Regions from separate parts of the Colwellia aquaemaris genome, predicted to be linked through region 2. Evidence: predicted binding sites of a transcription regulator. Region 2 holds the regulator's gene; each other region holds the start of a gene.
The links. Region 2 encodes MetJ, which represses methionine synthesis genes. Its sites were predicted from a motif close to TAGACGTCTAGACGTCTA; they were not measured.

Region 1: the regulator MetJ is predicted to act here: its motif matches at 3,128-3,145, upstream of msrA (peptide-methionine (S)-S-oxide reductase MsrA).
Region 3: the regulator MetJ is predicted to act here: its motif matches at 5,370-5,387, upstream of metA (homoserine O-succinyltransferase MetA).

What each region holds. Positions count from the first base shown of each region.
Region 1 is NZ_BAAJLV010000002.1:260,862-268,273, reverse strand. It holds gene modC (molybdenum ABC transporter ATP-binding protein) at 1-154, shown strand, start outside; gene AC27HL_RS07520 (HesA/MoeB/ThiF family protein) at 147-899, shown strand; gene rmf (ribosome modulation factor) at 1,000-1,173, opposite strand; gene AC27HL_RS07510 (DUF3820 family protein) at 1,446-1,667, opposite strand; gene AC27HL_RS07505 (DUF3083 family protein) at 1,840-2,964, shown strand; gene msrA (peptide-methionine (S)-S-oxide reductase MsrA) at 3,243-3,785, shown strand; gene AC27HL_RS07495 (tetratricopeptide repeat protein) at 3,869-4,714, opposite strand; gene AC27HL_RS07490 (YdeI/OmpD-associated family protein) at 4,882-5,490, shown strand; gene AC27HL_RS07485 (ABC transporter substrate-binding protein) at 5,808-6,716, shown strand; gene AC27HL_RS07480 (acyl-CoA dehydrogenase family protein) at 6,780-7,412, opposite strand, start outside.
Region 2 is NZ_BAAJLV010000007.1:104,859-112,270, reverse strand. It holds gene metL (bifunctional aspartate kinase/homoserine dehydrogenase II) at 1-2,353, opposite strand, end outside; gene metB (cystathionine gamma-synthase) at 2,414-3,571, opposite strand; gene metJ (met regulon transcriptional regulator MetJ) at 3,803-4,135, shown strand; gene AC27HL_RS16820 (VOC family protein) at 4,215-4,625, opposite strand; gene ccoG (cytochrome c oxidase accessory protein CcoG) at 4,826-6,205, opposite strand; gene AC27HL_RS16810 (sigma-54 interaction domain-containing protein) at 6,401-7,412, opposite strand, start outside.
Region 3 is NZ_BAAJLV010000001.1:1,350,075-1,357,486, forward strand. It holds gene lacZ (beta-galactosidase, LacZ type) at 1-2,438, opposite strand, end outside; gene AC27HL_RS06015 (FadR/GntR family transcriptional regulator) at 2,698-3,417, shown strand; gene AC27HL_RS06020 (sodium/sugar symporter) at 3,674-5,236, shown strand; gene metA (homoserine O-succinyltransferase MetA) at 5,505-6,455, shown strand; gene metH (methionine synthase) at 6,490-7,412, shown strand, end outside.

The sequences.
Region 1 (7,412 bases), on a different contig from region 2:
TATTGTGCAATGCTGTCAAGAAAAGTTTTATGTTCAAATTAGCTTATGGTCAGCAACTCGTATGGCCCTAGCCGTCGATCTCCCCATATATATTCAATTTAAAGCTAATGCGGTGCATAGCTTTTATTTATCGGAACCAACAACTTATGCTTAGCCCACAAGAGCAACTACGTTTTAGCCGTCAAACCATGCTAAAGAGTATTGGCGAACAAGGTCAGCTTAATTTAAAAAATGCCAAAGTGATGATCATCGGCATCGGCGGTCTTGGCAACCCTGTAAGTCTTTATTTGAACGCCGCTGGTATAGGCACCCTTTACTTAGTTGATGGTGACAACATTGATATCAGTAACTTGCCTCGACAAGTGATGTTTAATGAAGCGCAAGTTTCACAAAGTAAAGCCGACACTGCCGCAGATGTGCTGCATCAGCAAAATAGCGACACCAATATTGAAGTTCTCGATGAAATGCTCGACGAAGAACTTGCAGACTATTACTTCCCGCTGGTTGATTTAGTGCTAGATTGTACAGATAACCTAGCTACACGCTACTTAATAAATGAAAAATGTTTAGAGCATAAAAGGCCATTAATTATTGGTGCCGCCACCGGGTTTGACGGCCAATATATGTTTGTCGATCCCAATATAAGCGATAGCGCCTGTTACCAATGCTTATTTCCAGCCAGTAAAAAAGCACCTGAGAACAACTGCCAAACTTTAGGTATTTTAGGACCGATCTTAGCAATTGTTGGTGGCATGCAAGCTTTGCAAGCAATAAAATATTTATCAGGAATTGACCTTACAAAAAATCAATTGAGTATATTTGATGGTTTTAGTAATTGCTGGCAACAGCTAAAAGTTAAAAAGCAGGAAAAATGCTCTGCATGCTCAGACAAACCTTAAGTAAATTAATGAATTTGTCAGCTAACAATAACGAAAAGCCCTCAATTAATGAGGGCTTTTCGTTATTGCATCGTAATTAATATATTAGCTATTACTTAGACTATTTAAAAAGTCCCATATTTTTATCAGTAACTGCTTCGCGCCAGCCGCCGAGCCATTCTGATTTAGTATTATTATTTTGATATGGACAATTTTCCTTATTTCTACCTAAAAGACCTGCTTGGTAGCCATTTGAAAACGCTCTTCCTAATTTATCTCTTTTTTGTCTTCTCATGAATTAAACCTCTTAACCACTTGATAATTATTAATAAAATTTTATCTTACGGCCGGAAATTAACGACAACCGACAATTAATTTAAGGCCAATATTTATTTCTATGCAAGTCATATCTAACATAAAAACCAGCCAATATTTTGACGATAAAATCTGTTAAAAGGTCTTATTTATAACTTAGTTTTACAAAACAATTCGTTACCGAAAATTGATATAACCAGCAATACTTAAAAGACTCAATAAAATAACAATTCAGTTTAAATAATAGCCATTTTAGTCTTTTAAAAGTGGCTGCAACATCTCTTCCAAACCATTTAGTTTCACTTCATATATTAATGCTAATTGCTCACCTAGCTTTCCTTCTGGAAAACCCTTACCGTGAAACCAAACTAAATACGGCTCAGGTAGTTGCAGTAACTTTCGACCACTATATTTACCAAAAGGCATAACTTGATTCACTGCAGCTAGTAAATCGGCATTATTTGCTATCGACATGATTAACTCTTTATTTAATATGGTTGGACTTAGGCTCTTAAGCGAGTTTTAAATTTTGCACAGTCATCAACCAGTGCCTTAATTGACATAAAAGTGTCATAAGTATTCCCTATAATTTCGCCAAACTTAGACGGTATCAAGGGTGATACCTAAATCTCTTCAGGGAACTTTTATGTCAATTATTAGAAAACGTAACGCCGGCCAAAAGGCTTATATCCCAGGAAATGCTCGCGACAATCAATATATTTTGGCTGAATTTGCCTTGTCAGATCAACTGCTTTCACAACTATCTAGCAAATTAACACATAATAATTATTACACTATATATCAAAGTCTGGCTGATCTATTATTTACACTCAGTAATGACTTTGCCATTAGCAACAGTTTATTAGTTGCCAATGATAAACTGGTCCGTGTTAGATACAGCCAAGAAATGCACCAATGGCAAACAAGTCAGCAAATTATTTTTTACTATGATCCTGTAAAGCACTTACTACAAAACTCATTTTTCGATGCCAATATCAGAGCAAAAAAAATTACCTTAGTATTTCTAGCATCAGGTAGCGATATTCGTACAGGCTCAGCAAACTTTCATCAGCGCGTAAAATCCTTACTAGCAAATTTTGCCCAACAACTTAAGATTCCGCTAACAGCGATAAGAATGCGTGATCACCAGCACCTTACCTATGATATTTTTGCCAAAAATAAAGGCTGTAAAAACAGTCAAGCACATAAACTTAGACCAATTAAGCAGCGCTATGCCAGCCAAGATGTGCCACTAACTGAGAACTTGTCTGCTATTACTTACGCGGTGATTAACCTAACCTTAAATCACCGTATTTGCCAACTCGTCGATATCGATGCTAATTCTTCAGACCCATACAATCCACTTTATACTTATTTGACCGACACTTTTTCATTAGTCGCCAAGCAATTTAACTTGAATAACGGTGCCTTAATTGCCAATGGCTTAGTACCAATTGTAAGACACAGCTTGCATGAAATTGTTTCCAAAGTTGGCGAATTACAAATGCTAGGTTATAACCCCAAACAGAGTCCGTGTGGCATTGTTAGCAAATGGAAAGCAGATGAACTGGTTGATAACGTACAGCTAATTTTCGTCGCCAATAACCCAAACGGTGAGGAGCAAAATTACGCCAAATTTATAAACCAAATAGAACAAGCAATGCGCCTATTCGCCACGGAATTAGAAATTCCAACAGATAAAGATGAGCTAACCTTAAGGTTTCATCAACACATTGCATATAATTTATTAGCTAGCGATACTGCTAATTAGCAAAGTAATAACGAGCAATAATAGTTACTTAGAACACAACTTATAATCACGACTAAAGCGGTGCAAGTATAAGCATCGCTTAAATTTTCATGCCTAATTTTGGCTTTTTATTATTAGTGCATAGCAAAACTTCACCGTTACTTACATCATCACAAAAAACATATAGACATCTAAACATCCAAATGATAAATTCATTGTTCAAAGACTTATAGACGTCTACAAGTCTTTGAACAATAATATCGAAAGCTTTCAACATTTACGCAAGAGGAAGATTACCAATGAGCATTGAAACCATCACATTAGGTGCAGGCTGTTTTTGGTGTGTTGAGAACATTTTCTCACGTATTAAGGGCGTAAAATCTGTTATTAGTGGCTATGCAGATGGTGATATTGCCCAACCAACGTATCAGCAAGTGTGTTCTGGCACCACTAATTATGCTGAAGTTGTTCAGGTGGACTTTGACAATGAGCAATTGTCACTTGCGCAAATACTAACGGTATTTTTTGCCATTCACGACCCAACAACCTTAAACCGTCAAGGTGATGATATTGGCAGCCAATATCGTTCAACCATATTGGTGCATAACGAACAGCAGCAATTATTGGCTGAGCAAAAAATTGCGCAACTCACAAAAGAGCAATATTTTAGTAGCCCTATTGTTACAACTATTAAGGCGGTAAATAATTTCTATAGCGCTGAGAGTTATCATCAAGACTACGTAACTAACAACCCTGATAACCAGTATTGTCAATTAGTAGTGGCGAAAAAGATTCAGAAATTTTTACAAGAATTCTCATACTTACTTAAAGACGCGGCTTAATTTCAGCACAAAAAACGCCCTAAGACTGGGCGTTATGACTTTCAAAAATTCAGTGCTCTAAAACTAGCACAATCAATTAAAGCTTAATACATTAACGTATAGAGCTTTCGGCGGTATTTATTGGCTAAGGCATCACCATCAGGTAATGACTTCATAACATCTAGCAATAAATCTTTACTGGTTGTATCTGAGCCATCTTTTTGCACTAAATAAAAGAGAATTTCTAACGCATCTTGCTGGCGATTTACTTGGGTATACTGAGCCGCCAATTGATGTCGTACATCTATACTCTCAGGGGTGTCTTGTAATTGTTGCTCAAGAGCTTGAATTTCTGGAGAATCGGCAGCTTGGCTAGCCAATTCAAGCTTAGACAGTAAAGACTGATAATAGCTATCTTGATCAACCATTTTAATGGTTTGCAATATTGCATCAGCTTCAGATACCTTACCCGTTTGCAAATAAACATCGGCCAAGACTAACTTAATATCTGCTCGTTCACTGTCAAGTTGATAGGCTTGCTCAATATACTTAAAAGCGTCATTCGCTTTATTTTCAGCAAGTAATGCAGTTGCATGATTTAGCAATAAATCTTGCTCTTTAGGTAAGTACTTCGCTAAAAACTGCTCAATAGCTTCATCTGTTTGTGGGCCTGATAAACCATCAAGCGGTTGCCCTTCCCTCACTAAAATAGCGGTTGGCAAACCTTGAATACCAAACTGCTGCGCTATCTGTCCTTGTGTTTCGCAATCAACTGTTGCAAAAAGAATAGTGTCACTGTGATTCGCCAATAAACTAGCTAGCTTATCGCGTAGTTCAACACTCTCAGGTAGTTGTTGAGCCCAAAAATCTACTAGTACTAACCTAGCTTTCGATTCTTCTAATACAACTTGTTGAAAGTTTTCAAGGGTGATAGCAAGCGAATTTGTCATCAATAAAATTCCAAGTAAATTTAATATATGACATTTTATTTGGGGGCATAACCTAGTTTAAACAAGCTCACTAGGGAAATATTTATTTTGTGGTTTTACGCTTTATCAGCAATACTCTTTAACAATAACTAAGTTCCAATAATAAAAAATAAACTGTTGAGAAAACCATGTCGAAAAATGTTGCCATTGATCAGTACATCAGCAGCCAAGCACCTTTTGCTCAAGAAATTATTATACATTTACGCAATATTATTCATCAAAGTTCCACTGATATTACCGAAGCCATTAAATGGCGTCACCCATGTTTTGAAAGCAATGGCTTAGTATGTGCCATCGCTGCCTTTAAACAGCATGTGAATTTCTCTTTTTTTAAAGGGAAACGACTAAACGATAGTGCAAATATTTTCTCAAAAAACGATAACAATGAATTAGCAGCACTCAAATTTACAGTACTTAATGACATGCCAGCGGATGACATTCTTATTAACTACCTGCAACAAGCTATCGCGTTAAATAACTCCGGTAACGTAAAAAAGCAGCAAGCGACGCGTAAAGATAAAGCCGACTTAGAAATACCTGCCGATTTAGCATCGGCACTGGCAGAAAACCCTAAAGCAAAAGAGGTGTTTGCTAACTTTAGCTATTCAAAACAAAAAGATTATATTGAATGGTTAATTTCAGCGAAGCGAGCAACAACTCGAGCGACTCGACTAAGCACAGCCATAGCATGGATAGCTGAAGGTAAATCTCGGCATTGGAAATATGAAAACTGTTAAATCAGATAGTGGAAAAAGCTTCAACTAAGACCAAAGTATGAATGGCTAAAAGCACTACTATGATTAAAATTAAGAGTTAGTAAGTATTTACATCCAATTATTTCATTAATATAAGAAGCCTAATAATATGATTTTAAATACATTAAAAAATAACCTGAGCTTTAAATAATAATTTAACAAATCATGAGGTAAAATATTGCAGCTATTCACTACATTTATCATCAACAATACGACAAAACTTTATGCTTAGATGCCTATTGCTACTTATTTTACTAATGTGCAGTACAACAATTCTTAGTAATAACCGGCCATCTTCGATGCCACAATATAAAGCAAAAACAATTATTTTACCGCTCAATAATTGGGCTAGCCAGCGGGTAATTACAAAAGCGTTGGGCACTATGGTGCAATCACTTGGCGAACAGATTGAATATAAAAATATCAGTTCCACAGATCAATGGGGAGCACTTCGTCAAGGGCTTGTGCATATTCAACTCGAAGTTTGGCAAGTATCAATGGCTAATGACTTTGATCGTATGGTGCAACAAAATTACATTATCGATGCAGGTACGCATCAAGCGATAGGAAAAGAAGATTGGTGGTACCCAGATTATGTTGAAAAGTTTTGCCCAGGCTTGCCTGACTGGCAAGCGATGAATGCTTGCGCAAAAATATTTGCCAATCAAAATTCAAATGGCAAAGGCGTATATTACGCTGGCCCTTGGGACTACGGTGATGGCGATATTATTCGGGCATTGAATTTAAATTTTACCATTCATCGCTTTGAAAACGATATGCAAGTTTGGCAACAACTTGCCCTGGCAATTCAGCATCAACAACCGATAATATTACTGAATTGGACGCCCAATTGGACAGACAGTAAAATTAAAGGCAAGTTCGTTAAGTTTCCAGCTTACCACCCAGATTGTGAAACCAAAGCGAGTTGGGGTCTAAACAAATACAGGCTTAAAGATTGTGCGAATCCAAGCAATGGTTGGTTAAAAAAAGCCGTTTGGCCTAAATTAGAAGAATACTCGCCATGTGTTTTTCAATTGGTAAAAAATATCGACTTATCAACAGCTATGATTGCCGATGCCTCAGCACTGCGAGTTGCAGACAACCATAGTGAAGACTACGCAGCTAAACTCTGGTTAAAGAAATATCAAGCAGAAGCCAAAAAATGGCTACCATCATCGTGCAATAATACCTTTAGTCATCAGCTATAAAAAACGGACAAAAGTTAACTCTTTTGTCCGTCTATTAAATTATCACTTAACTCTTTTGGCTCGTTACATATTCTGCAGCAAATCGCGAGCAATTATAACTTTTTGAATTTCACTAGTACCTTCATAAATTGAAGTTACCCGAACATCTCGCGCCATACGCTCTAGTGGATATTCTTTAATATAGCCTGCACCACCCATCAATTGTAAAGCATCATAACAAGCTTTATTGGCATTTTCGGTGGCGAAAAGCTTAGCCATTGACGCAGCAGGACCAAAAGGTTGACCTTGCTCTTTAGTGTAAGCCGCTTGCATTAATAATAAACGCGCCGCCTCCATTTCAGTGTAACGCTCAGCTAATTTCCACTGCAAACCTTGGAAATTCGAAATTGACTGACCAAACTGTTTGCGTTCAACAATATAAGCTTTGGCATAATCAAGTGCTGCTAGCCCAACACCTAAAGCCAATGAGCCAATGCCTATTCTGCCACCCGCTAATTCACCAACAGCAACACCAAAACCTTTATTTTCAATGCCCATTAACGCTGACGCAGGAACACGGCAATTGTCAAAATGTACTTCATTGGTAGGAGACGCTTTTTGGCCCATTTTGTCTTCTGCTTTTCCGATAGTCATACCGGGCGTACCAGCTTCAACAATAAAACAGGAAATGCCTTTACCCTTTTTCGCGTCAGGGTC
Region 2 (7,412 bases):
TTTGGAAAACATTATCGCATGGCGTTAATTGAGTAAACGCGTGCTGAAAACTTAACTCTTCTAAACTCACTTTTGCCCGTAATCGGCCATCTTCCTTAACAAATTTAGCAACATAACGAATACCAGATGATTTTTCTTTTGCTTGGTTCAAACGTAGTAAGAATAAGTCATCAAGCTCTTCAGTTCGTTCAAGAAACTCCTGTAACGAAACATCTCGCAACGAGTCTGGCACTAGACTTTGGCAATCAATGTCTTCAAGTGAAAGCTCAAAGCCAGCGGCTCGCGCCAATATTAATAATTTACGCTGTACATCTCGGCCAGATAAATCTTCTCGCGGATCTGGCTCGGTAATACCTTGCGCTAGAGCATTGGCCAACAATTCTGAAAATGGTGTTACGCCATCATAATATTGAAATAGCCAAGATAAAGTCCCCGAGAAAATACCAGAAATTTCAGTGATCACATCACCGCTATTGATTAACTCTTCAATAGTTGAATTAATCGGTAAGCCTGCCCCTACTGTCGTGTTACCCAACCAATAGCTATTATGTTCTTTCGCTGTACTTAGCAATTGTTGATAATTTTCAGTCGGTGAAGAGGCCGCCCACTTATTAGCGCCAATAACATGGATACCTTGCGCGAAAAATTGTTGATATAACTGACTAAACGCCTCACTAGGTGTGATATCAACAACTACTAATTCATCATAAGGGTGATTGGTTAACCAATCTAATAACTGCTCACCTTCATAAGCTTTTGCTTGTTGTTGGTAATGCTCCAACGCGTTACTGACATCAATACCATCAGTATTAATTAGCGCTTTTTGTGAACCGACTAAACCAACCAAGTGAAGATTTTCCAATGCTGGTAAACCTGCTAACTGTTTTGGCAGTATTTCTAAAAATCGCTGACCGATATTACCTAAGCCAGCTACAACCAAGGCGATATTTCTGGCATCTTTAGTCATGTCGCCGTGGATATTATTCAGTAGCTCTCCAGTGCAAGCCTCCGGCAAAACCGCTATATAACTGTGTTGGTTTTCTGCATGGACAAAATGCAATGTTCGCTGATGCCTTAGCGCTCTTTTAAATCTTGCTCGCATACCACCTTGCTGTGCCACTTGATAACCTACAGTGGCAACAATAGCGACAGGTTTAAATGAGACCTCAGTATCATGACTTGCCAGCCATTGGCTTAACGCCTTTTGTTGCTCTTGAGTCACCACCAAGTAACCTTCATCTAGGTTATAGCACACAGGAGTAAACTCTTTCACCGCGCGAGCACCCGATTCTCCAAAAAAGCTAACTGACGTAGCAAGGATCAAATCATTTAAATAGGTCACGGAAAGCTCTTGTTTGGCAATTTGACCAAATTTACCAATTTCGCTGCCGCTAACCTCTGGCGCAAAACTACTGGCAACATGTAAATGGGTATTGTGATTTTTTAACGGCTGTAAAGTTTTTGCGTGTAATACCGGATTACCTAAACGCCCCAACTCATTTGCAACCGCATTGGGTAGACGATGTAATTTTCTTGCCAGCGGCACCACTCTTGGATCGGCACTATAAATACCATCAACATCTGTCCATAAAGTAACATTACGAGCACCAGACAGAGCTGCCATGATAGTTGCAGAATAGTCACTGCCATTACGACCTAATGTGCAAGCTTGTAATTGCTGGTTGCGAGCAATATAGCCAGTCACTATCACCAGCTGATTTGCTTGCTGCAACGGCGAAAGTTTCTCGGCGCTGGCAAGATAATCAATAGCACAAGTTTTTTCATTGCTTAGCAATAAAAAATCTCTAGCATCTAGCATATAGCTAGGACAAACGCTTTCGTTTAATACCGCTGATAATAACCGTGCTGACCAAACCTCACCTAATGCCAGCAAATCGTTTTGATGCTTGCTAGGATTGCTTAGTAAATGCGCTGAGATATTGGCAATATCGTCGTTCAGTAATGCTTTTAGCCTTGCCGCACTACTTGCATTGAGTAATTCTTCAATCAGTGCCACTTGCGAATCACGTAGTGCGACAATCGCATCAGCTAATGTTTCAGGTAGTAGTTCAACCACTAAATCGGTTTTATTTCCTACAGGCGCTGCTTGCTTAAGCTCATAATGTTCTAGTGCCAATTGGTAAATAGCAAATAATGCATCTGTTGTGTCGCCGTTAGCAGAAACGACAATAACGTCATTGAGTTGGCAATGCTGGCGAATAATATCAACGACACGCTCAATACAGGCCGAGGTTGCTAAACTACTGCCACCAAATTTATGTACATTACAAGCAGCTTTAGCCAACTGGTTTTTTGTGGAAGTAAGCTCCACAGCTGAATTTACGTCTGTCATTTTATTTCCAAGCACATGCGCATGTTTATCTAATTAAAAATTATCTTGAGACTATTTCGGTTATATTTGACTAGCGGTAAGTGCCTGCGCTAAATCTGCTAAAATGTCGTCTATGTCTTCAATCCCAACTGAAAGGCGCACTAAAGACTGAGTAATACCTGCGGCAAGTTGCGCTTCAATTTCCATGCCCGCATGAGTCATGGTTGATGGATGACTGATCAAACTTTCTACCCCACCTAATGATTGCGCTAAAGTAAAAAATTCAAGTTTATCAAACAGCACCTTTACTGCTTCAACACCGCCTTTAAGTTCAAAGCTCATCATGGCGCCAAAGTCATGCTGCTGCTTTTTCGCTAACTCATGCTGCGGATGGTTAACTAGCCCTGGGAAATACACTTTTTCCACCGCCGGATGTTGCTGTAAAAATTCGGCAACCGCATTGGCATTAAATTGGTGCTGCTTCATGCGTATCGGTAAAGTTTTCAAGCCCCGTAGCGCTAAAAAGCTGTCAAATGCCGAACCGGTAATACCGATACAGTTAGCCCACCAAGCAAGTTCTTCACCTAAGGCTTGCTCTTTGGTCACTAATACTCCACCAACAACATCACTATGACCATTGATATATTTAGTGGTTGAGTGAAAAACAATATCAGCACCTAATAACAAAGGTTGCTGCAATGCTGGCGATAAAAAGGTGTTATCAACAGCAACCAAAGCGCCAGCTTGATGAGCTTGTTGAGTAATATCTTCAATATCCACCAAACGCAGTAACGGGTTACTTGGCGTTTCAATTAGCACTAGTTTAGGTTTTGTTGCTAAGGCCTGTGTTAATGCCGCTTGATCATTTTGATCAACAACAATTAACTTAAACTGCCCACGCTTGGCAAGATGGGTAAACAGACGAAAACTGCCACCGTAACAATCATGAGGAATAACCACAGTATCATCGGTATTTAGCAACTGACAAACCAGATGTACGGCTGACATTCCCGTGCTAGTGACAATACCTAGCGCCCCTTGCTCTAAATCAGCAATGGCTTGAGCAAACGTAGCACGAGTTGGATTACCCGTACGTGAATAATCAAACTGACGCTTTTCATTAAAACCTTTCAGTGCATAGGTGCTAGAAAGGTGAATTGCAGGAATAACCGCACCATGATGTTGGTCACTATTAATACCTGCACGAACCGCAGTTGTGGCAATTTTTTTCTCGCTCATGTGTGCTCCAGTATAGACATTCTTCTATATAGATGTTTGGACGTCTATAAATCTAAACGGTTTAAAGTGTGCGGTCAAGTACTTTAGACATCTAACCTTCTACACATTCGTTATTGACTCACGCCTCACAACCAGTAAAATTAGCCGTCAAGAATAAACTTATAACTTACTGGTATACCAGATAAGCTAATTATAGGTTTTTCATAATCATTTAAGCATAGAGGAATATTCATGGCAGAGTGGAATGGCGAGTATATTAACCCTTACGCCGAACACGGGAAAAAAAGTGAACAAGTAAAAAAGATCACCGTGTCTATCCCTTTACGTGTGTTGAAAGTGCTAACCGATGAAAGAACACGTCGTCAGGTAAATAACTTACGTCATGCAACCAACAGCGAACTATTATGTGAAGCATTTTTACATGCTTTTACTGGCCAACCATTGCCAGACGATGCTGACTTAGCAAAAGACAATACACAGAAGCTACCGGCCAGTGTTCGTAAAGCGTTAGAAGCACAAGGTGTGACTGACTTTAGCGAATACGAAACAGAAGTAGAAGATTAAAGCGAAACGAGTATCCAAGAGATTAATAAAGGCGCTTTAAGCGCCTTTTTATTTTTGAGCTAAGACTATCTACCAATTATTAACCTGCTTGATTCAACTGTAATAAATCCCATTTAGTGCCATATAAATCTTTAAAAACAACGACTGTACCGTACTCTTCTATTCGTGGCTCCTCGGTAAATTCAACGCCATGAGTTTTCATGTGCTCGTAGTCGCGCCAAAAGTCATTGGTTTGTAGAAAGAGAAAGACTCGTCCACCGGCTTGGTTGCCAACAGATTTTTTTTGCTGATCATCACTGGCTTGCGCTAGCAACAAATTTGTCCCGTTTGAATTTGGTGGGGCGATTTGTACCCAGCGCTTGCCAGCACCTAAATCGCTATCTTCAATAAGCTGAAAGTTTAGTTTTGTGGTATAGAATTCAATAGCGTCATCATAGTTTTCAACAACTAAGGCGATATTCGATATTCTTTGCTCAATGGGGTTTGTCATGATCACTCTATTCGCTAGGTAAAAAGTTATTTTACCGTATTTTAACACTAACAATAAGTAAGGATAACTGAATTATCGAGGTGATTGATACTGTGCACGCCAATGTGATTTACTGCAGCTGTCTTGCAGGCCTTAGCTTTTTCCAAAAAAAAAGGCGCCCCATCGACGCCTTGGTTAAATAACCCAATCTACACACCAAATTAGTTTGAGAAAAATTTCGTCTCCGTTACTGCTTTTACTTCCGGCTTATCGCTAACACTGACTTCCAGCGACACTTCACTAACTCGGCCTTTAATATCGTCAGCAGCCATAGTTAAATGCACTGGCACATTGGCAATTTCTCCTGCTTTAATCAATATGTCTTTATCTGCACTTAAGCTCACTTTGTTATCTAATACATTGACGTTAAAGTGGCGATCTATTTGTGACTTATTAGTAATTTTCAATAAATAGCTATTCGTAACATTATCTTCAAAATCTAGCTGATAAAGTGCCGCTCTGTCTCTAAGCACTGAAAATTCAATTGGCACCCGCACCTGAATGGTATACACCATAAAAGCCATAGCTAGTATTGATAAAACCCCGTAACCGATAATTTTCGATCGCAACAATTTAGCTTTTTTGCCAAGTAATGCATTTTCACTGGTGTAACTAATTAACCCTTTAGCATAGTTAAACTGGCTCATGGCTTGATCACAGGCATCGGCACAAGCACCACAATTTATGCACTCATATTGCAGGCCATTACGAATATCAATACCAACTGGGCAAACTTCCACACAAAGATTACAGTCAACACAGTCTCCTAGCCCTAGCTCTTTAGGATCTTGCTTGCGCTTACGGCGACCACGATTTTCTCCACGTAGTTTGTCATAGGCAACCAATAAGGTATTTTTATCGAACATAGCAGATTGAAAGCGTGAGTATGGACACATATATATGCACATTTTTTCACGGAGCCAACCGGCGTTTCCGTAAGTACAGACAGCAAAAAACAGTACCCAAAACGTTGTTAAACTATCCCAATTAAATTGTATTAAATCGAGATACAGTTCGCGTGTCGGCAAGAAGTAGCTCATAAAGGTGGTGGCGGTTAAAAAAGCCATTAAGCCCCAAAGCAAATGCTTAGCTGATTTTCTCGCGACTGTGTCTAGCGTTTTAGGTTGCTTATCGCGCTTAATTCGTTGATTACGACTCCCTTCAAGTAACTCTTCAACCCAAATAAAACTGAAGGTCCAAACAGTTTGTGGACAAACGTAGCCACACCAGATTCTTCCTAGCCAAGTGGTAACAAAAAATAGTAAGTAACAACTCACTATCAACAGACCCGCTAACAAGGTGAAGTCTTGTGGAAAAAAGGTTTGTGAAAAAATATGAAATTGCTGTTTACCAATATCGAGCAGCACAGCTTGATTACCTTGATAATTAATCCAAGGCAACAAAATAAATATCATGACAAATATAATGCCGGTAAGTTTTCTAATTTTTTGATAGCGCCCTTTTTGCTTACGAACATAAACGGGGGATTCAGACTTGTACGGCTTAATGATCAAATCTTCGGCTTTATAATCAAACTTCATGGTTTACTAATAATACGAACAACAGGATACTCGCTATTAGCAAAATAAAAGCCAACTACAAAATAAAACTTAACGTATTGTTTTAATTAATTAAAAGCATAAGTCACTTATAATCTCAAGCCTCAAAAGCCGCGATATAACGCGAATCCACGATATATCGTGCAATCAATAATAATTAACTGTATATTACCGGGTTTAAGTTGGTCTAATGATTTTTAACTTTTTCATCCGAGACCGTAACGTGCTTTCAGGTAAAGCGAGTAGTTTTGCTGCCCCCATTTCTCCACCGATACGCCATTTGCAAGCTTTAAGTACAGTGCTAATATGCTTTTTCTCTGCTTGTGCCAAGGTGTCAAATTCAACTAATTCCGGTGCTTTTACTGAGCTTTTAAAATTAAAATTTAGAATGTCTGATTTTGCTAAGATCATTTCTCGTTCTAATAAATTCTGCAGCTCTCGTATATTACCCGGCCATTGATACTGCATTAATTTAGCTAAACTGCGATTACTTATCGCCGTAATACTCTTTCCTAGTTTTTTATTCAACGAGCTTATTATGGCTTGTGACAGCAATGGAATATCTTCTTGTCGATCTCTTAACGGCGGCACAGTAACGGGGAAAACATTCAGCCGATAGAATAAATCAATTCTAAAATCTCCATTAGCCACCATAGCAGACAAATCTCGATTGGTTGCCGCAATAACACGAATATCAATGGCCAGTGTTTCACTGCCACCTACACGCTCAAATTCTTGTTCTTGCAGTACCCGTAATAATTTCCCCTGTGCTTCCATAGATAACTCGCCGATTTCATCGAGAAAAAGCGTGCCGCCGTTTGCTAGTTCAAAGCGGCCTTTACGACGCTCTGTTGCGCCGGTAAAAGCGCCTTTTTCATGGCCAAATAATTCTGACTCTAATAAGCTTGGCGTAAAGGCAGCACAATTCACTTTCACCAATGTGGAGTTTTTCCGTTGACTTAAGGCATGAATATTACGTGCCACCAGCTCTTTACCTGTACCATTCTCACCAAGAATTAATACCGTACTATCAGTTTGTGCCACCAGTTCAACTTGCGAGAGCATTTTCGTAACAACCGGGCTCTTGCCTACCAAACCTGCTGAGGACCACTCTTGTGCGAGTTCATTTTGCAAATAGGTATTTTCAGCTTTCAATTGCTCGGTGAGTGATTGCACATTTTCTAAGGCA
Region 3 (7,412 bases), on a different contig from region 2:
CGCCAAAAGTTAGCTTGTAATGGCCCCTTTAAAAGCTCGGTATTGCCAGTTTTAAATTGTTTTAGCCAACCATTTTGCTTGTCAAAAGTGACTAACAACTGTGAATTTGAAAAGACAATGTCACCTTGCTGATTTATTGTGCTCTTTAATGGTGTTGTCGGCTTTTGGTCTTTGTTACCTGTTATGTGCTTATTGCTTTTATTCATTGCAAATAGTGGCAATTTGAACTGCTCAAATGCTGTTTCATGGCCAAGCTCTAATAACGGAATTTCACTATTAACAACAGCACTAACCGTAAGGAAATATTCTTTTACGCTCGGCTTTGCTATTTCTAGCTTGTTACTAAAATTTAATGCGACTTGGACTTTTTGGCCAGCACTAAGCTCAGGCATAGCTTGCTGACCTTCGGCAATTAGTTTGCCGTCGGCTTCAACTATCCATTTCAACGCATATTTATTTAAATTGATAAAATCAAAGCGATTTTCGACAATAATTTTACCCGTTGATATGTCACTGGCATGAAAACGAATCGGTTGGTAAACCTTTTTTACTTCATAGGCATGAGGGTGAGGCTCACGATTTGGATTCATTAAACCGTTATTTAGAAAGTTGCCATCAGTAGGTAAATCTGGGTGAAAATCTTTGCCATAAGCCCAGTATTTCACGCCATTTTCGTTGGTGTATTCGAGTGATTGATCAACCCAATCCCAAATAAAACCGCCTTGTAATACATCATATTGGTCAATTGCTTGCCAATAATCTTTTAAATTTCCTACCGAATTACCCATAGCATGAGCATATTCAATCATAATGGCCGGGCGTTTAGGGTTTGATTTTGCATACTTCACTAAACGTTCAATTGACGGGTACATTGGTGCAAAAACGTCAGTGTAACCTTCTTCACCTGCAGGTTCGTATTGCACTAAACGACTAGTATCTTGTGATTTTAGCCATTGGTAGGTTTGTCGGAATATTTCACCTTCGCCAGCCTCATTACCCAATGACCAAATAATAATTGATGGATGGTTTTTATCGCGCTCAAACATGCGTTTTGTTCTGTCTAAGTGTGCCGGTAGCCAGCTCATTTCATTGCCTAGCTGAGTTTTACTATTGATGGCTAGTGGATGAGACTCAATATTTGCTTCATCAATTACATATAAACCATATTTGTCAGTAAGTTCATACCAATACGGGTCGTTTGGGTAGTGGCTAGAACGAACGGCATTGATATTAAATTGTTTCATCAATTGAATATCACGTTCCATACTCGCTTTGGAAACTACATGGCCATGTTGTGGGTCGGTTTCATGGCGATCAACGCCACGTATAGTAATAGCTTTGCCATTGATAGTGAGCTGACTATTGATGACTTCAAGGTGGCGAAAACCAATATCATGTCGAACAGATTCTAATACTTCTCCTTTGTGGTTCTTTAAATTTACTAATAAAGTATAAAGATTTGGTGTTTCTGCAGACCATAATGAGGGCTGAGGTAAGCTTGCCTTTAACGTGAACTCAGTGCTTTTCTTAGCAGGTAGTGTTAGTGATTTTGAGCTCTTCGCAACCACACTCATGTTTTCTCTAGGGTCAAATAACAAAAACTCAACCTGCTGACTAGACTCAATAGTGGCATAATTTTCTAATGTAATATCAACAGCTAAGTGCCCGTGATCGAAGTTTTCGTTCAAGGTTGGTTTCGCATGAAAATCAAATATATGCTGCTTAGGGCTAGCATATAAATAGACATCTCGTTCGATACCTGAAATTCTCAACATATCTTGGCTTTCTAAATAACTTGCATCACTCCAGCGGCGAATTTGCAATGCTAACAGGTTATTACTCTTGTTTACGTAGTCGGTAATGTCGAATTCTGCAGGTGTTTTTGAGCCTTGGCTAAAGCCAACTTTTTTACCATTTAGCCAAACATCTAATGATGATTTTGCCGCACCTATATGTAAAAAGATTTGCTTGTTTTGCCATGATTTTGGCAATTGAAAAGCCTTTCGATAAGAGCCAATAGGGTTGTAGTCTGTTGGTGCATCTGGCCAAGTGGTGGCAAACGGAAAGCGTTCATCAAGGTAGATTGGATAGCCAAAGCCTTTAGTTTCCCAGTTTCCGGGTACGGGAATTGTACTCCAGTGGGTGTCATCAAAACTTATTTGCTCAAATCCTTTGGGTTTGTCAGCGGGTGAGCGCTGCCAGTCAAACTTCCATAAGCCATTTAATAACATGAAATTACTGCTTTGAGCTTTATTATTAATCAACGCTGCTTGTGGGGTTTGAAACGGAAACAGGGTGCTATGTGGCGGTAGCTTATTAATTGCAAACACTTGATGGTTTTGCCATGGCTCACGCTTTCCTTCGGCTGAGTTTGCGAACGCAGCTGCGAAGAAACCAGCAATAACTAATGCTGATACGAGTACTCTAAAATAATTCATGTATGGTTATTATACTTTTAATTTATACAATACTATTTATAATACAAATAAATTTTCGAGAAGCAAGTAATTTGTTTAGCGCTTTCAATGGTTAATTTTTCGTTTTGGTTTGGACTTTGTATGTGAACTCTATTTTAATGACACTATTTTACTAATAGATGTTAACAATAGGTTTAAATTATTAGGACGAGATTTAGCTAGTCTATTTTTCAATAGTCAATTATCATACAAATTATATTTACTTCATTTTTTAGGCTTTATGGAATCTTCACATCGCAATTTAACGCAACAGTTAGTTCATGAACTTGGCAAAGCTATTATGCAAGAGAAGTATCCTGTTGGCAGTAGTTTGCCGTCTGAAGCCGATCTATGTAGTCAGTATGGCATTAGTCGAACAGCAACACGCGAAGCGGTAAAAATGCTAACAGCTAAAGGTTTAATTAGCTCTCGTCCTCGCCAAGGTATTAAGGTTCAAGAATTAAAACGCTGGAATTTATTTGATACTGATGTTCTAGAGTGGGTGTTACACGGTAAGCCTGATTTGTACATGCTACGCCATTTCTTACAATTGCGATTAGCGCTAGAGCCTGAGGCAGCTTATTTAGCTGCGCAATATGCAGATAAAGATGATTTAGTACAAATAGAGGCTGCGTTAGTGCGTATGAAAGATGCCACCAATGGTTACGACGATACACATGAAGCAGACATTGCTTTTCATCAAAGTGTACTTTCTGCGAGTGGTAACCCGTTTTTTTCTCAGCTTAAAACTTTTATTGCAACCGCGTTAAAAGTCAATATTCGCTTTACTAACCGTATGATCCCAGTAACTTTAGTTGAATATCAGGCCCATGCTGATATCTTTGAGCATATTAAGAATGGCCAAGCCCAGTTGGCGTTTGATGCTGCATTAGTAACACAAAAGGCAACTTTAGCAATTGTTAATAAACAAATAGAAGCATTAGAAAGCCAAAGTTCATAGGCTATAGCGGCTTTGTTTAAATTTTACCCTAAAAAAGCTACCGTAATGGTAGCTTTTTTATTATTGGTATTAAGCTAAATGAATAGGGCGTTGACTTATTTTTTGCAATCGAATGCATTTTGTATAAATAGGCAAGACGTGCTATCACTGAACTACTTTAAATCGTTGTAAAAAAACGCTTTAACCAGACAACTAATGATTAAAATAATAAATAAGTGATATCGAAAAGATCATTGCTTTAATTTGAGGTTAGAAAATGAAATTGGAAATGTTCGATATTGGCGTATTTATCGTCTATGTTATCGGCTTATTGTTGGTGGCGCTGTATATTTCGCGAACGGACAAAAAAGAAGGCGCCGATACCGAAGATTATTTCTTAGCCGGTAAGTCATTACCTTGGTGGGCTATTGGCGCATCACTGATTGCCTCCAATATTTCCGCCGAGCAAATTATTGGTATGTCAGGCTCAGGTTTTGTAATGGGGATGGCAATTGCTTCTTATGAGTGGATGGCAGCGATTACTTTAATATTAGTCGGTAAATATTTATTACCGATATTCTTAAAGAATGAAATTTTTACCATGCCACAATACTTGCAGCAACGTTTTGACCATCGAGTTAAGACCACGTTAGCGCTGTTCTGGTTGCTTGTCTATGTGTTTGTCAATTTAACCGCTGTGCTTTGGTTAGGCGGCTTAGCCATTGAAACCGTGGCAGGTGTAGATTGGTGGTATGGCATGATCTTCCTTGCGATATTTTCTATTGCATACTCATTGTATGGTGGTCTTAAAGCCGTTGCCTATACTGATATTATTCAAGTAGTGCTGTTAATTTTTGGTGGTTTATTGTTAAGTTATCTCGCACTTGACGCTGTCGCCGAGGGGCAAGGGATGTTAGTAGGTTTTGGTAAGTTAACTACGGAATTACCAGGCCATTTCGATATGATTTTGTCATCTGATAATTCTCAATATACCAACTTACCGGGGATTTCAGTACTGGTTGGCGGCATGTGGGTAATGAATATTTCATACTGGGGCTTTAACCAATATATTATTCAACGTGCTTTAGCGGCCAAAAATATTCAAGAAGCGCAAAAGGGCATTGCTTTTGCGGCATACTTAAAATTGTTAATGCCAATTATCGTAGTGCTACCAGGCATTGCCGCGGTTGTTTTATATCCAAATCTTGCCGCGGCAGATAAAGCTTATCCTTCTATGATGGAATTAATGCCTGTAGGTATCAAAGGCTTAGTTTTTGCGGCATTAGTTGCGGCAATTGTTTCTTCGCTAGCGTCAATGACCAACAGCATTTCTACCATTTTTACTATGGATATTTATCGCCCAATCAAACCTAATGAAAGTCAACAGCATTATGTTGGTGTTGGTCGTGTTGCTACGGTTATTGCACTTGTTATAGCATTATTTATGGCTGAACCTTTATTAGGTAAGTTTGAACAAGCATTTCAGTATATTCAAGAGTTTACCGGTGTTTTCACGCCAGGTATTGTAGTGATATTCTTAATGGGTATGTTTTGGAAAAAAGCGACATCAATGGGGGCGCTTTCTGCGGCCATTGGCTCGGCGGCATTCTCATTTACTTTAAGGACCCTATGGCCTGAATTACCGTTTATGGACCGCATGGGCTTAGTCTTTTTACTCTGTTTATTTTTAATGGTTGCTGTCTCTTTAGTAGGCAAGTCGACCAATAGTGATACTAGTGTTAGTTTGGCAGAAGTGAGTTTTAACACAGAACGAAGTTTTAATATTGCAGCACTTGGTGTTGTGATAATTTTGACCTTTTTATACACCATTTGGTGGTAGTACTTTAGTTAAGTCTATTAAAGTGAATATGTTACGGCCGTAAATCTTTTGATTTACGGCCTTTTTATTTTCTTCCTTTATCCGCTGCTGTTCAGCCACTTTTCTTAAAAATTATAGCTCATAATAAAATGTTTAGACGTCTATACGTTTAGAGGTTGACATATCTAGAAATCCAAGTCACATTATAGCCTAAGAAAAGTTGTAATGATTAAGGCTGTTTGACGGCGTTATTTTATACTTAATAAATATTCGGAATTAGGTTAGTGCTATGCCCATTAAGATCCCCAATGAATTGCCCGCTTTAACGATATTAGACAACGAAAATATCTTCGTGATGTCTGAACGTCGTGCCGCAAATCAAGAAATACGTCCAATGGAAGTGGCAATTCTTAACCTAATGCCAAATAAAATTGAAACTGAAGTACAAATATTGCGCATGTTGGCGAATACGCCTCTGCAAATCAATGTTGAGTTTGTTCGTATTCATGCCAACGAGTCGAAAAATACTCCGCAGGCGCATTTAGATAATTTCTATCGCTTGTTTGATGATATTAAAGACAAGCAATACGATGGCTTAATAATTACCGGAGCTCCGTTAGCATTACTTGATTATCAGCAAGTGACCTTTTGGGATAAAATTTGCGAAGTATTTGACTGGGCAGAGAAAAATGTTACCTCGACCATGTTTTCTTGTTGGGCAGCACATGCTGCGCTATATCACCATTATGGCTTGAAGCGTCATTTGCGCGAACAAAAGCTGTCTGGTGTTTATCAACATCGCTGCTTAAAGCCAAAAGAGCAGTTAACGCGGGGCTTTGACGAAATGTTCAATGTACCGCATTCGCGTTATGGTTATATTGATAAACGTGATTATCAAACATTAGATAATTTGGAAATACTGGCAGAATCTGAAGATGCGGGGGTTTATTTGGTCGCCAGTAAAAATAAACAGCAAGTTTATTTAACAGGGCACCCAGAATACGATGCCTCAACGTTAAGCGAAGAATATTTTCGTGATCTCGACTCCGGTGCTAATGTGACAGTGCCAGATAATTATTTTGTTGGTGATGATCCAAAAAACGAAGCTGCAAACACCTGGCGCAGTCATGGCAGTTTATTATTTACTAACTGGCTAAATTATTACGTTTATCAAATAACGCCGTATCAATTAGATGCAGACCATATTCAAGCAATTCACCCAGGAAATTCACGTGGCTAAGCAAGTAAACTCAAATTCTTTATTATCAGCAAAGGTGCTGAAATCTCCCTCTTATACTTTGCTTCAGGCTCAGCTAGAAAAGCGTATTCTTATTTTAGACGGTGCTATGGGCACTATGATCCAAGCATATAAGTTTGAAGAGCAAGACTATCGTGGTGAACAATTTGCTGATTGGCATTGTGATGTTAAAGGCAATAATGACATGTTAGTGCTGACTCAGCCTGAGGTGATTAAAGCGATTCATCGTGAATACCTTGAAGCGGGCGCTGACATTCTTGAAACCAATACCTTTAATGCCACCACCATTGCCATGGCTGACTATGATATGGAGGCACATAGTGCTGACATTAATTTTCAAGCAGCACAATTAGCACGTGAAGTTGCAGATGAATTTAATGCCCAAAACCCAGCAAAACCACGCTTTGTTGCCGGAGTGTTAGGGCCAACTAACCGCACGTGTTCTATATCGCCTGATGTTAATGATCCGGCATATCGAAATGTCACCTTTGATGAGTTAAAAGAAGCTTACATTGAGTCGACGCAAGCTTTAATTGCTGGTGGTAGTGATATTATTTTAATTGAAACTATTTTTGATACCTTAAATGCTAAAGCCGCTATTTTCGCGGTAGAGACAGTTTTTGAAACACGTGGCGAGCGTTTGCCTGTGATGATCTCAGGTACTATTACTGACGCCTCGGGCAGAACTTTATCAGGACAAACCACAGAAGCTTTTTATAACTCGTTACGTCATGCCAAGCCGATTTCATTTGGTTTGAACTGTGCGTTAGGGCCCGTTGAACTTAGGCAATATGTTGAAGAATTAAGCCGTATTTCCGACGTTGCTGTTTCTGCCCATCCCAACGCTGGTTTACCCAATGCCTTTGGTGAGTACGACTTTACTGTTGAAGATATGGACAGGCATGTCGCCGAGTGGGCAAATGCTGGCTTTTTAAATAT